4 regions of the Brevibacillus sp. FW301-21C12A genome follow, and region 1 is predicted to be linked to each of the others. Evidence: riboswitches for the same ligand, from Rfam matches in the RefSeq annotation. Region 1 holds a riboswitch; each other region holds the start of a gene.
What was found. A riboswitch is a leader RNA that binds a small molecule or an ion and turns the genes downstream of it on or off. The one in region 1 is predicted to bind S-adenosylmethionine.
Positions count from the first base shown of each region.

Region 2: linked by a shared signal. The riboswitch ahead of AC3WQH_RS19235 (homocysteine synthase) and the one ahead of AC3WQH_RS07680 (pyridoxal phosphate-dependent aminotransferase) in region 1 are both predicted to bind S-adenosylmethionine.
Region 3: linked by a shared signal. The riboswitch ahead of mtnK (S-methyl-5-thioribose kinase) and the one ahead of AC3WQH_RS07680 (pyridoxal phosphate-dependent aminotransferase) in region 1 are both predicted to bind S-adenosylmethionine.
Region 4: linked by a shared signal. The riboswitch ahead of AC3WQH_RS05010 (BMP family lipoprotein) and the one ahead of AC3WQH_RS07680 (pyridoxal phosphate-dependent aminotransferase) in region 1 are both predicted to bind S-adenosylmethionine.

Region 1 covers NZ_JBYTBG010000008.1:76,395-78,592, forward strand. The annotation lists gene AC3WQH_RS07675 (MFS transporter) at 1-1,037, shown strand, start outside; SAM riboswitch class I at 1,134-1,248, shown strand; gene AC3WQH_RS07680 (pyridoxal phosphate-dependent aminotransferase) at 1,337-2,198, shown strand, end outside.
Region 2 covers NZ_JBYTBG010000036.1:17,939-20,136, forward strand. The annotation lists gene AC3WQH_RS19225 (SCO family protein) at 1-120, opposite strand, end outside; gene AC3WQH_RS19230 (rhodanese-like domain-containing protein) at 246-557, opposite strand; SAM riboswitch class I at 1,052-1,160, shown strand; gene AC3WQH_RS19235 (homocysteine synthase) at 1,250-2,198, shown strand, end outside.
Region 3 covers NZ_JBYTBG010000024.1:31,488-33,685, forward strand. The annotation lists gene mtnK (S-methyl-5-thioribose kinase) at 1-1,178, opposite strand, end outside; SAM riboswitch class I at 1,359-1,504, opposite strand; gene AC3WQH_RS15455 (anti-sigma factor) at 1,597-2,198, opposite strand, start outside.
Region 4 covers NZ_JBYTBG010000005.1:15,670-17,867, reverse strand. The annotation lists gene AC3WQH_RS05015 (ABC transporter ATP-binding protein) at 1-102, opposite strand, end outside; gene AC3WQH_RS05010 (BMP family lipoprotein) at 224-1,252, opposite strand; SAM riboswitch class I at 1,447-1,568, opposite strand; gene AC3WQH_RS05005 (methyl-accepting chemotaxis protein) at 1,668-2,198, opposite strand, start outside.

The DNA of each region.
Region 1 (2,198 bases):
TTCTGATTTCCGTCGGGCTTGGCGTCACGCATGACTTTACGCTGTACACGATCTTGTTGTTGCTGAACGGGCTGTTTTACGGCACGCTCTCTCCGGTGATGAATGCACTCGCTGTCGTGCTGTGGCCGGAAGGCGGGCGCAAAGGGATCAACATGATCTACGTCGCGCTCAACGCCGGGGTGGCGGCTGGCTCTGCCCTCGGCGGCTTGCTGGCGAGCATTTCGTTTGCCTGGACGTTTTTTGGCAACGCGATCTCGCAAGTCATCGTGCTCGTCATGTTCGTGCTCATTTTGCCTCGGCAGCTCAAGGCAGTTGCAGAGCGGGGCTATCGGGCGGAGCAAGCCAATACCGCAGGCACTCCCGCCGCTGCTGTCCAAAGCGCTGCCAAGCCGAAGCCAGTTGAGGCGCTTTCGCCGCTACAGCAACTGCCGACGAAAAAAGTGGCGTGGGGCGCCCTACTGCTCTTGTGCAGCGGGCTGTTAATCAGTTGGATTGTCTACGTCCAGTGGACGACGGTGTTGTCGACCTACATGCAATCGTTGGGCATTTCCTTGCGTCAGTACAGCTTGCTCTGGACGATCAACGGCGGCCTGATTTTGTTCGGCCAGCCGCTGATCGCCTGGGTCATTGGCCGCTTCGCCCGCACGCTGCGAGCGCAGATGCTGCTCGGCTCCTACGTGTTCGTGCTGTCGATGCTGATTTTGTCGCAGACGACCTCCTACGCCGGCTTTGTCGCCGGGATGTTCATCATGACGCTTGGAGAAATGCTCGTCTGGCCGGCCGTGCCTGCCGTGGCAGCAGAGTTTACGCCACAGGGGCGAGAAGGCTTCATCCAAGGGCTGATCTCCGGCACAGGCTCTGCGGGACGCATGCTCGGCCCATTGCTCGGAGCGGTCATTTTCCAGCATTTTCAGGCACAAGGACTTTTGTACATCATGGCGGGGCTGGCGCTAATGTCTGTCGCGTTTTTCGCCCTGCACAGCTCGTTTCAAGGTCGCACCCGAAAAGTGCCAGCCGCGACCGTAGAAAAGATGTAGCCAGGAAAAATTCGCGGGCCTCGCGAAGCGTCTTGACACGTTCGGAGCCCGCAATGTAGTATGAAGAAGATTAAAAACAGTATATTCCGTGTGATTTACTTATGAAGAGAGGCGGAGGGACTGGCCCTATGAAGCCCGGCAGCGGATCTGCGCGCTTGCGCGTTGCAGATGCTGTGCCAATTCCAGCAGGATAATTCCTGACAGATAAGGACGTGACCAAGCTGATCTCCCCCTTTTTCTGTACGGAAAGAGGGGGTTTTTGCTGTACATTGGCCTAAAAAGAAAGGAACTGAAGACAGATGCGCATCCAACCTTCCGACATGATTGATCGGCTCCCGACCCAGTTTTTTGCGACATTGGTGGCAAAAGTAAACAAAGTCATCGCTTGTGGGCATGACGTCATTAATCTGGGCCAAGGAAACCCGGACCTGCCTACGCCGCCGCACATTGTGGAAGAGCTGAAGGCACAGGCAGAAAATCCGCTGCATCACAAATACCCGCCGTTTTCCGGCCGACTGGAGCTGAAGCAGGCAGTCGCGCACTGGTACAAGCAACAATTTGACGTGGACCTCGACCCGGAGGAAGAGGTGGCGATCCTGTTCGGAAGCAAAACCGGCCTCGTGGAAATTTGCCAGGTGCTGATGAACGCAGGCGATGTGGCACTCGTACCGGACCCTGGCTACCCGGATTACTGGTCCGGCGTAGCGGTCGTAAACGGCCGGATGTCGATGATGCCGCTGACGGCCGAAAATCAGTTTTTGCCTGACTACAGCAAAATCCCGCAAGCCGATTTGGACCGCGCCAAGCTGATGTTTTTGAACTATCCGAATAACCCGACAGCGGTGAACGCCCCGTTTGAATTTTACGAGGAAACCGTCCAGTTTGCGCGCAAGCACGAGATCGTCGTCTGCCACGACTTCGCGTACGGCGCGATCAGCTACGACGGCAAAAAGCCTGTCAGCTTCATGCAGGTGCCGGGGGCAAAAGAGGTGGGCGTGGAGTTTTACACGTTGTCCAAAACGTACAATATGGCCGGCTGGCGCGTAGGCGCGATGGTCGGCAACCGCGAGCTGGTAAGGCTCATCAATCTGATTCAGGACCATTACTTCGTCAGCCTGTTTGGAGCGGTCCAAATGGCCGCAGCCAAAGCGATGACAGACT
Region 2 (2,198 bases), on a different contig from region 1:
CTCTTTTGCCATGTATTTGTAGCCCAACACGCCTACAATCGCGAGGATAATCACGCCTGCGAGCACCGTAAACCAATGGCGCTGCAACGCGGATCCTTGTTGCTGTGCTCCCTCACTCACGATTTTCTTCCTCCCCTGCTTCTCTCATGCGTCCGCCGCTATACCGCGTAAAAGCGCATGTTTCTTTTTGTGTGGAAAACGTCTCGGCGTTGCCAGTGCGGTCGTGACCGTATGGACCGTACGGCTTACACTTCCTTCTCGCCAGGCCAAGCCAGCATGCCGCCGACCATATTGGCAGCGTCAAAGCCAAGCTCACACAAATATTCGGTCGCTCTGTGGCTGCGCGCACCGCTGCGGCACACCATGACGACCGGGATCTCCTTGTCCAGCTCGTCGATGCGATGCGGCAAAAAGCCGAGCGGAATCAGCTTGGCTTCTTTGATATGGCCTTCGTTCCACTCCTCCACCTCACGCACGTCAATCACCTGAAGCTTTTCGTTGGCCGCGAGCTTTTCCAGCAGCTCCTGCGGGGTAATTTCCTTCACGCCATGGCTCATCGCGTATGTTCCTCCTATATGTACAATCGTTTGGTCGTTTTCTGCCACTCCCATCATATCATAGGGCCATGCCATTTTCTAACGACGCGGGCGGCGAAAGCGCGGAGATATAGGGACAAATTTGTGACAGTGTGAGGGTGGGTTTGTTTTTGGACAGGGAGATGGTTGGTCGGTACAGGCGGGTGACACATTTACAAAAATAACCATTCTATATATGAAGACTACTATACAAAACAGCATTCTCTTTTTGGTTTGGAAAAAGGCGGGTGCAAGAAACGCAGAGCACCCTTGGAGTGCGGGGCATCAGCCTGCAAACCACGTCAACAAGGCGTATCACACAGGTACTTTGGACGTCATGGGAAACAGCATGAACGGGTGAGCATGAACAAATCTCTCAACGCCTCAATCCCACCAAATCCAACCTGATAACTCATTATTGATTATTGACAGCGAAGTGTGGTTTTTCATACAATTATGACAACAACTGAAGCAACAGTTCATCAAGAGCGGTGGAGGGACAGGCCCTGTGAAACCCGGCAACCAGCAAGCGTGCCTTGCGCGGTGCTAATTCCTGCAGAATCCATAGATTCTGAGAGATGAGTGCACACCCGTGTATAGCCGGAGCCTTCTTCTCCTCAGAGGAATGCTCCGTTTTTTTATCCCTAATCCCCATATATAAAGGAGAGATAAGCATGTCTGACCAGCAACAATGGAAACCGGAAACCCTCGCTGTACATGGTGGACAAGAAGTAGATCCCGTAACAGGCTCGCGCGCCGTTCCGATCTATCAGACGACTTCCTACGTCTTCCGCGACACGGAGCACGCCGCCAACCTGTTTGGCTTAAAAGAGTTCGGCAACATTTACACCCGCATCATGAATCCGACCCAGGACGCCTTTGAAAAGCGCGTGGCACTCCTGGAAGGCGGCGTCGGTGCTCTGGCAACTTCCTCTGGTCAGGCAGCGATCACCTTTTCCATTTTGAACATCGCCCAAGCCGGGGATGAAATTGTCGCATCCAGCAGCTTGTACGGCGGTACGTACAACCTTTTTGCGCACACTTTGCCGCGTCTTGGCATCAAGGTTCACTTTGTCGATCAGTCCAATCCGGAAAACTTCCGGGCGTTCATCAATGAGAAAACAAAGGCGCTCTTTTGCGAGACGATCGGCAACCCTCGCATTGACGTGGCGGACTTGCAGGCAATCGCTGACATCGCGCACGAAAACGGCGTGCCGCTGATCGTGGACAACACGTTCGCTTCGCCGATCCTGTGCCGTCCATTCGAGCATGGCGCAGACATCGTCGTCCACTCCACGACCAAGTTCATCGGCGGGCACGGCACAGCGATCGGCGGCATCATCGTCGATTCCGGCAAGTTCGACTGGAACAACGGCAAATTCCCGGGCCTGACGACACCAGACCCGAGCTACCACGGCGTCGTCTATACGGAAGCAGTCGGACCGCTCGCCTACATCATCAAGGCGCGCGTCCAACTGCAGCGCGACATCGGCGCAGCCGTGGCCCCGATCAACTCCTTCCTGTTCCTGCAAGGTCTGGAGACGCTGCACCTGCGCATGGAACGCCACAGCCAGAACGCCCTGGCCGTAGCCCAATTCCTCGCCGCGCATCCAGCGGTCGAGT
Region 3 (2,198 bases), on a different contig from region 1:
TCCGTGATGTCTGTCGATTCGTCGACGTTGCTGCGGCCGAGAATCAGCGCTTCTCCGATCGCCAGCGCCAGTCGCTCGGCTTCTGCCCGTTTTTCATCGTCTGCGATGGTGTTCAGATCAGCCACTCCCGCAAGCCCGATCACGCGGCGCAAAATTTTGCAGCCGGCATAGCCCGCCGTGTCCTGAATCAGTCGCTTCACGTAGCTTTGCCACAAGCCTTCGACGTGAGCGCTGCGCTCTTTTGCCTGTTTGTGCCAGAGCTGAACGAACTGGGAAACGAATTCGTTCCAGACATCTTCCACCGTTTCCAGTAAGTATTCGCGATACGAGTCGCGTTCTCCTGGGTCTTCTTGCAATCCGTGTTGACCTGCGTAGTTGAGCAGCAGGTTGGCGATGACCGCGCCGATGTCAAAGCCGATTGGCCCGTAGTAGGCAAATTCCGGGTCGATCGCTTTCAGGCTCGTCTCGGTGATGAAAATGCTGCCCGTGTGCAAGTCGCCGTGCAGCAGCGCTTCTGCGCGCGTGAGGAAGTCGTATTTCAGCTTGGCGATCTCCAGCTTGAGCGGCTTGTTGTTCCAGATCGCTTCCACTTCCCGGCGAATCAGCGGGTTGAAGTCGTTGGTCGGCGCATTTTCGTACGGATCGGTAAAGACGAGATCTTCTGTGATTTTGCACAATTCCGGATTTATGAATGTTCCGACGAGCGCTTTTTTGTCGTACGGATGCGCGCCCAAATCCGATGTGTAGAACAAGGTGTGCGCGAGAAAACGGCCGATCTGCTTCGGAAAAAGCGGATAGCGCTTGCCCTCAATCAAGCCTTTGCGCATGATGATGTGGTCGCCTACGTTTTCCATCACCGTCAGGGCCAGCTCCTGATCGAAGTGGTACACTTCCGGCACCAGGTCCGGTACGTATTTGTGCTGGATGCGAAGCGCTTCGCTCTCGATCCGGGCGCGGTCGATGGTCAGCGGCCACGACTCGCCCACGACTCTCGCAAACGGCAGCGCCTGCTTCACGATCACTTTTTTTCCGGTAGCCGACTCCTGAATATCGAACACCAGATTCAGGTTCCCGTCCCCGATTTCTCGGCTGGTCAACTCGGCCCCCTCTGTAAACAGACCCGGCAAGCCTTTTACGTACTCTACTGCTTCCTGTTCAGTCAATGCGCGGTATGCCATGATTGATTACTCCCCTCGTTAAGTAGTTTCTCTCTATCTGTAGCGGACTGGTCATATCCCCCAGCCTTGCGGTCAAACGGTGTCATGCGGCCATCGGCGTTCGTGCTGTGACATACAAAAAGACCTCTTTTCCGAAGAAAAGAGGTCGCTGTCGTCACGTACAAATAACGTGTCATGTCCCCCTTATCTTCCAGACCACTTTTGTTTCTGCAGGAATTAGCACCGTGCACGTCGCTTTTTGCTTCAATCGCTGCTCGCGTTGAAATCGCGTCGTGTCGGTTGCCGGGTATCATCGGGCCAGTCCCTCCACCTTCTCTGGATAAGGTATCCAAACGTATGCGGTTTTGATTTAGTTTGAATCATACAACCTGCGGTTCCACGATGTCAACACTCTTTTTTTGCAAAAACGGCTCGCCTTCTACCAGCTATTCTGCGTCCCCGAGGCGGCGGGGCGCTCCCAGTTCCACCAGTCGATTTTGCCGACAAACGCGGCGGTAATCGACTTTTCCTCCTTGAGCCTGAGCAGCTCCTTCGTCGGCCCGGTCAGGACGGCGCCGTAGATGCGCACGCCTTTTTCCTGCAAATAGCGATAGCGCTCCTCGAGTTGCGGATTGCCGCCCGAAAGCAGCGCGTAGCCCATATCGCGCGCCAAGCTTTTTTGCTCGGTCAAATACTTCATCTCGCCCATGAAGGCGGCCATTCGCCGCTCGCCTTCTCCGTTCACCTGAATCGGCGCGGTTCCGTAATCCAGCTCCCGCTCGGCAAAGCCCCAGACCTCCCCCGGGCCGAGTAGCAGATTGCCGGCTTCCCCGTCAACTTGTTTCACCTCCACGCCAGTGTCGACGGCAAACCAGACCGTCTCCTGGTTGTAGCTGCTGACATGGCGGGAAACCAGCTCGACATACTGCTCATACGTCAGGAAGCTGTCAAACGAGATCGCCAGTTGGGAAACCGTTCCTTCCGGCAGCTTTTCCAGCGTCGTCCAGGCAGGCGTGCGCAAAAAGGACGTGTCTTCTTCCG
Region 4 (2,198 bases), on a different contig from region 1:
GGCGTGGACTTCTCCCGCAGCAAGCGAAAACGAGACCTTGTCGTTTGCAATAAAATCTCCGTATTTCTTGGTCATGGCCCGCATTTCCAAACGATCGGTCATCCTTGCTCCTCCTTCTTTGCGCCTAGCCTTTCTCTTCCTTGCCTCTGCTCCTTGCCTTGCATATAAGGAAGACCGACTACACAGTTGTAGTCGGTCACAATCATGCACTGTGCGCTAGCTGTTAAAACGAGTCTGGCACTTTGCGGGTACCAGCGATGATCTCCTCGCTGATCGCTTTTACTTTGTCCACGACTTCCTGGCCAATAAAAGCGTTCAGAGGCGTCTGGCTCTCGTGCGTCACATACGTTACGCCTACGCCTTTTTCTTTCAGGCCGTAAGTGACAACGCCCGGCTTGAACGAGCCTTCTACGAACGACTTCACGGTTTCATACGCAGCGGCATCTGTCCCTTTGAGCTGGGACAACACGATGTGCTCAGGGTCGATCGTGGTGCGGTCAACGTCCTGTCCCGATGTATAGAAGCCTTTTTCCTTCGCGGCCTCGAACACGCCGAGGTCGCCTACTGCTGCCGCTCCGTTGATGAAGTCGGCGCCTTTGGATGCTTGCAGCAGCGCCAGCTCCTTCGCTTTTGCCGGGTCAGAGAAGCTTCCTACGTAGTTCACCAGGAACTCCGCGTTTGGATTGGTTGCTTTCAAGCCTTCCTGGAAGCCGCCTGTCCATTTTTTCAACAGCGGAATATCCATGGCGACAACCATGCCGACCTTGTTTGTCTTCGTGGCAAGACCTGCCGCAGCGCCCATCAGGTAAGCCGCTTCCTGCTCGCGGAAGGTAACGCTGCGCACGTTTGGCAAATCTACTACGGTATCAATAATCGCGAAGTTGCGGTCAGGATTTTCGGCTGCCACTTTTTTCAGCGCGTCTTCCGCTTCAAAAGAAGAAGTGATAATCAGATCGTAGTTTTCCGCTACCGCAACGCGCAAATTTTCTTCGATGGCGCCGTGGTCAGTAGACTCGATGCTTTTTACTTCTGCGCCAAATTCCTGTCCTGCTTTTTTCGCGCCTTCGTCCATTTGCTGGAAGAACGGGTTTACCCCGATTTTTTCCGGCAAAATCAGCGCAATGCGCTTCTTCGCCGCGCCTTCTTGCCCTGCCGCTTCTTCCTTTGGCTTGTCAGCAGGCGCATTTCCGCCAGCCGAACAGCCCGCAGCCAAAACAGCAAAAGTGGTGAATGCTAACAACAACTTCTTCATGGTGTCTTCCGCTCCCATCCGAACGTTCTACGTTTTTTCTGTATCCTACTACGTAATGTACGGCTTTTTTCCGAAAAAATCAATATTAAACACGAATATTTTGCAATAAAAATATTTTATCGTTCGTGTATTACCCCTCCTGACAACAAAAAAACTCTTCCCGAAGGAAGAGTTTGCGTCCGAAGCCGTCCTCTTCCTCATCTGTCAAAACCCCGGTACAGGTTTTGCAGGAATTGGCACCTTTCTGTCCATGTCACGCATGTCCAGTGGTTGCCGGGCTTCATCGGGCCAGTCCCTCCGCCGCTCTCGATAAGGAGATAAAAACTATCAAGTTACAATGCATTCATTCTAGCAGAACAAACTGAAAAAGCAATTGTTTTTTCAGACTGTTCTCGCCAATTTTACACTTTGGCGCCTATTGTCTGTGAAACGTTTCCTGCAGCCGATGCGACAGATTGTTCAGCTCCCCCAGCTCTTCGGTAATTTCCCGCACCTTTTGATGCTGGTTTTCCGCTGTGGCGAAAAGCTCCTCCAGATTGGCGACCGACTGCTCGGTGACAGCGGTAATGGTCGACATTTCCATCGCCACTTCGCCCGAGCGCATTTTTACCCGGTTCATGCTGGAGCCGACCTGCTCCGCTGCCTGCAGGAAGGCCATCATGCCGGAGCGCACCGCCTCGATCGACGCCACTGTTTTCACAGCCAGCTCCTGGCCTTTTGCCACCGAAGCTTCCCCGTTGCTGATCTGCTGTACAGCGTTCTCGCTTTCCTGATGGAGCGATTTGAGAATCTCGGTAATTTCCTGTGTAGCGGTTGCGCTCTGCTCCGCCAGCTTGCGCACCTCGTCTGCCACCACGGCGAAGCCGCGGCCGTGCTCGCCTGCACGCGCCGACTCGATGGCGGCGTTGAGCGCAAGCAGGTTCGTTTGCGTCGCAATCTGGTTGAT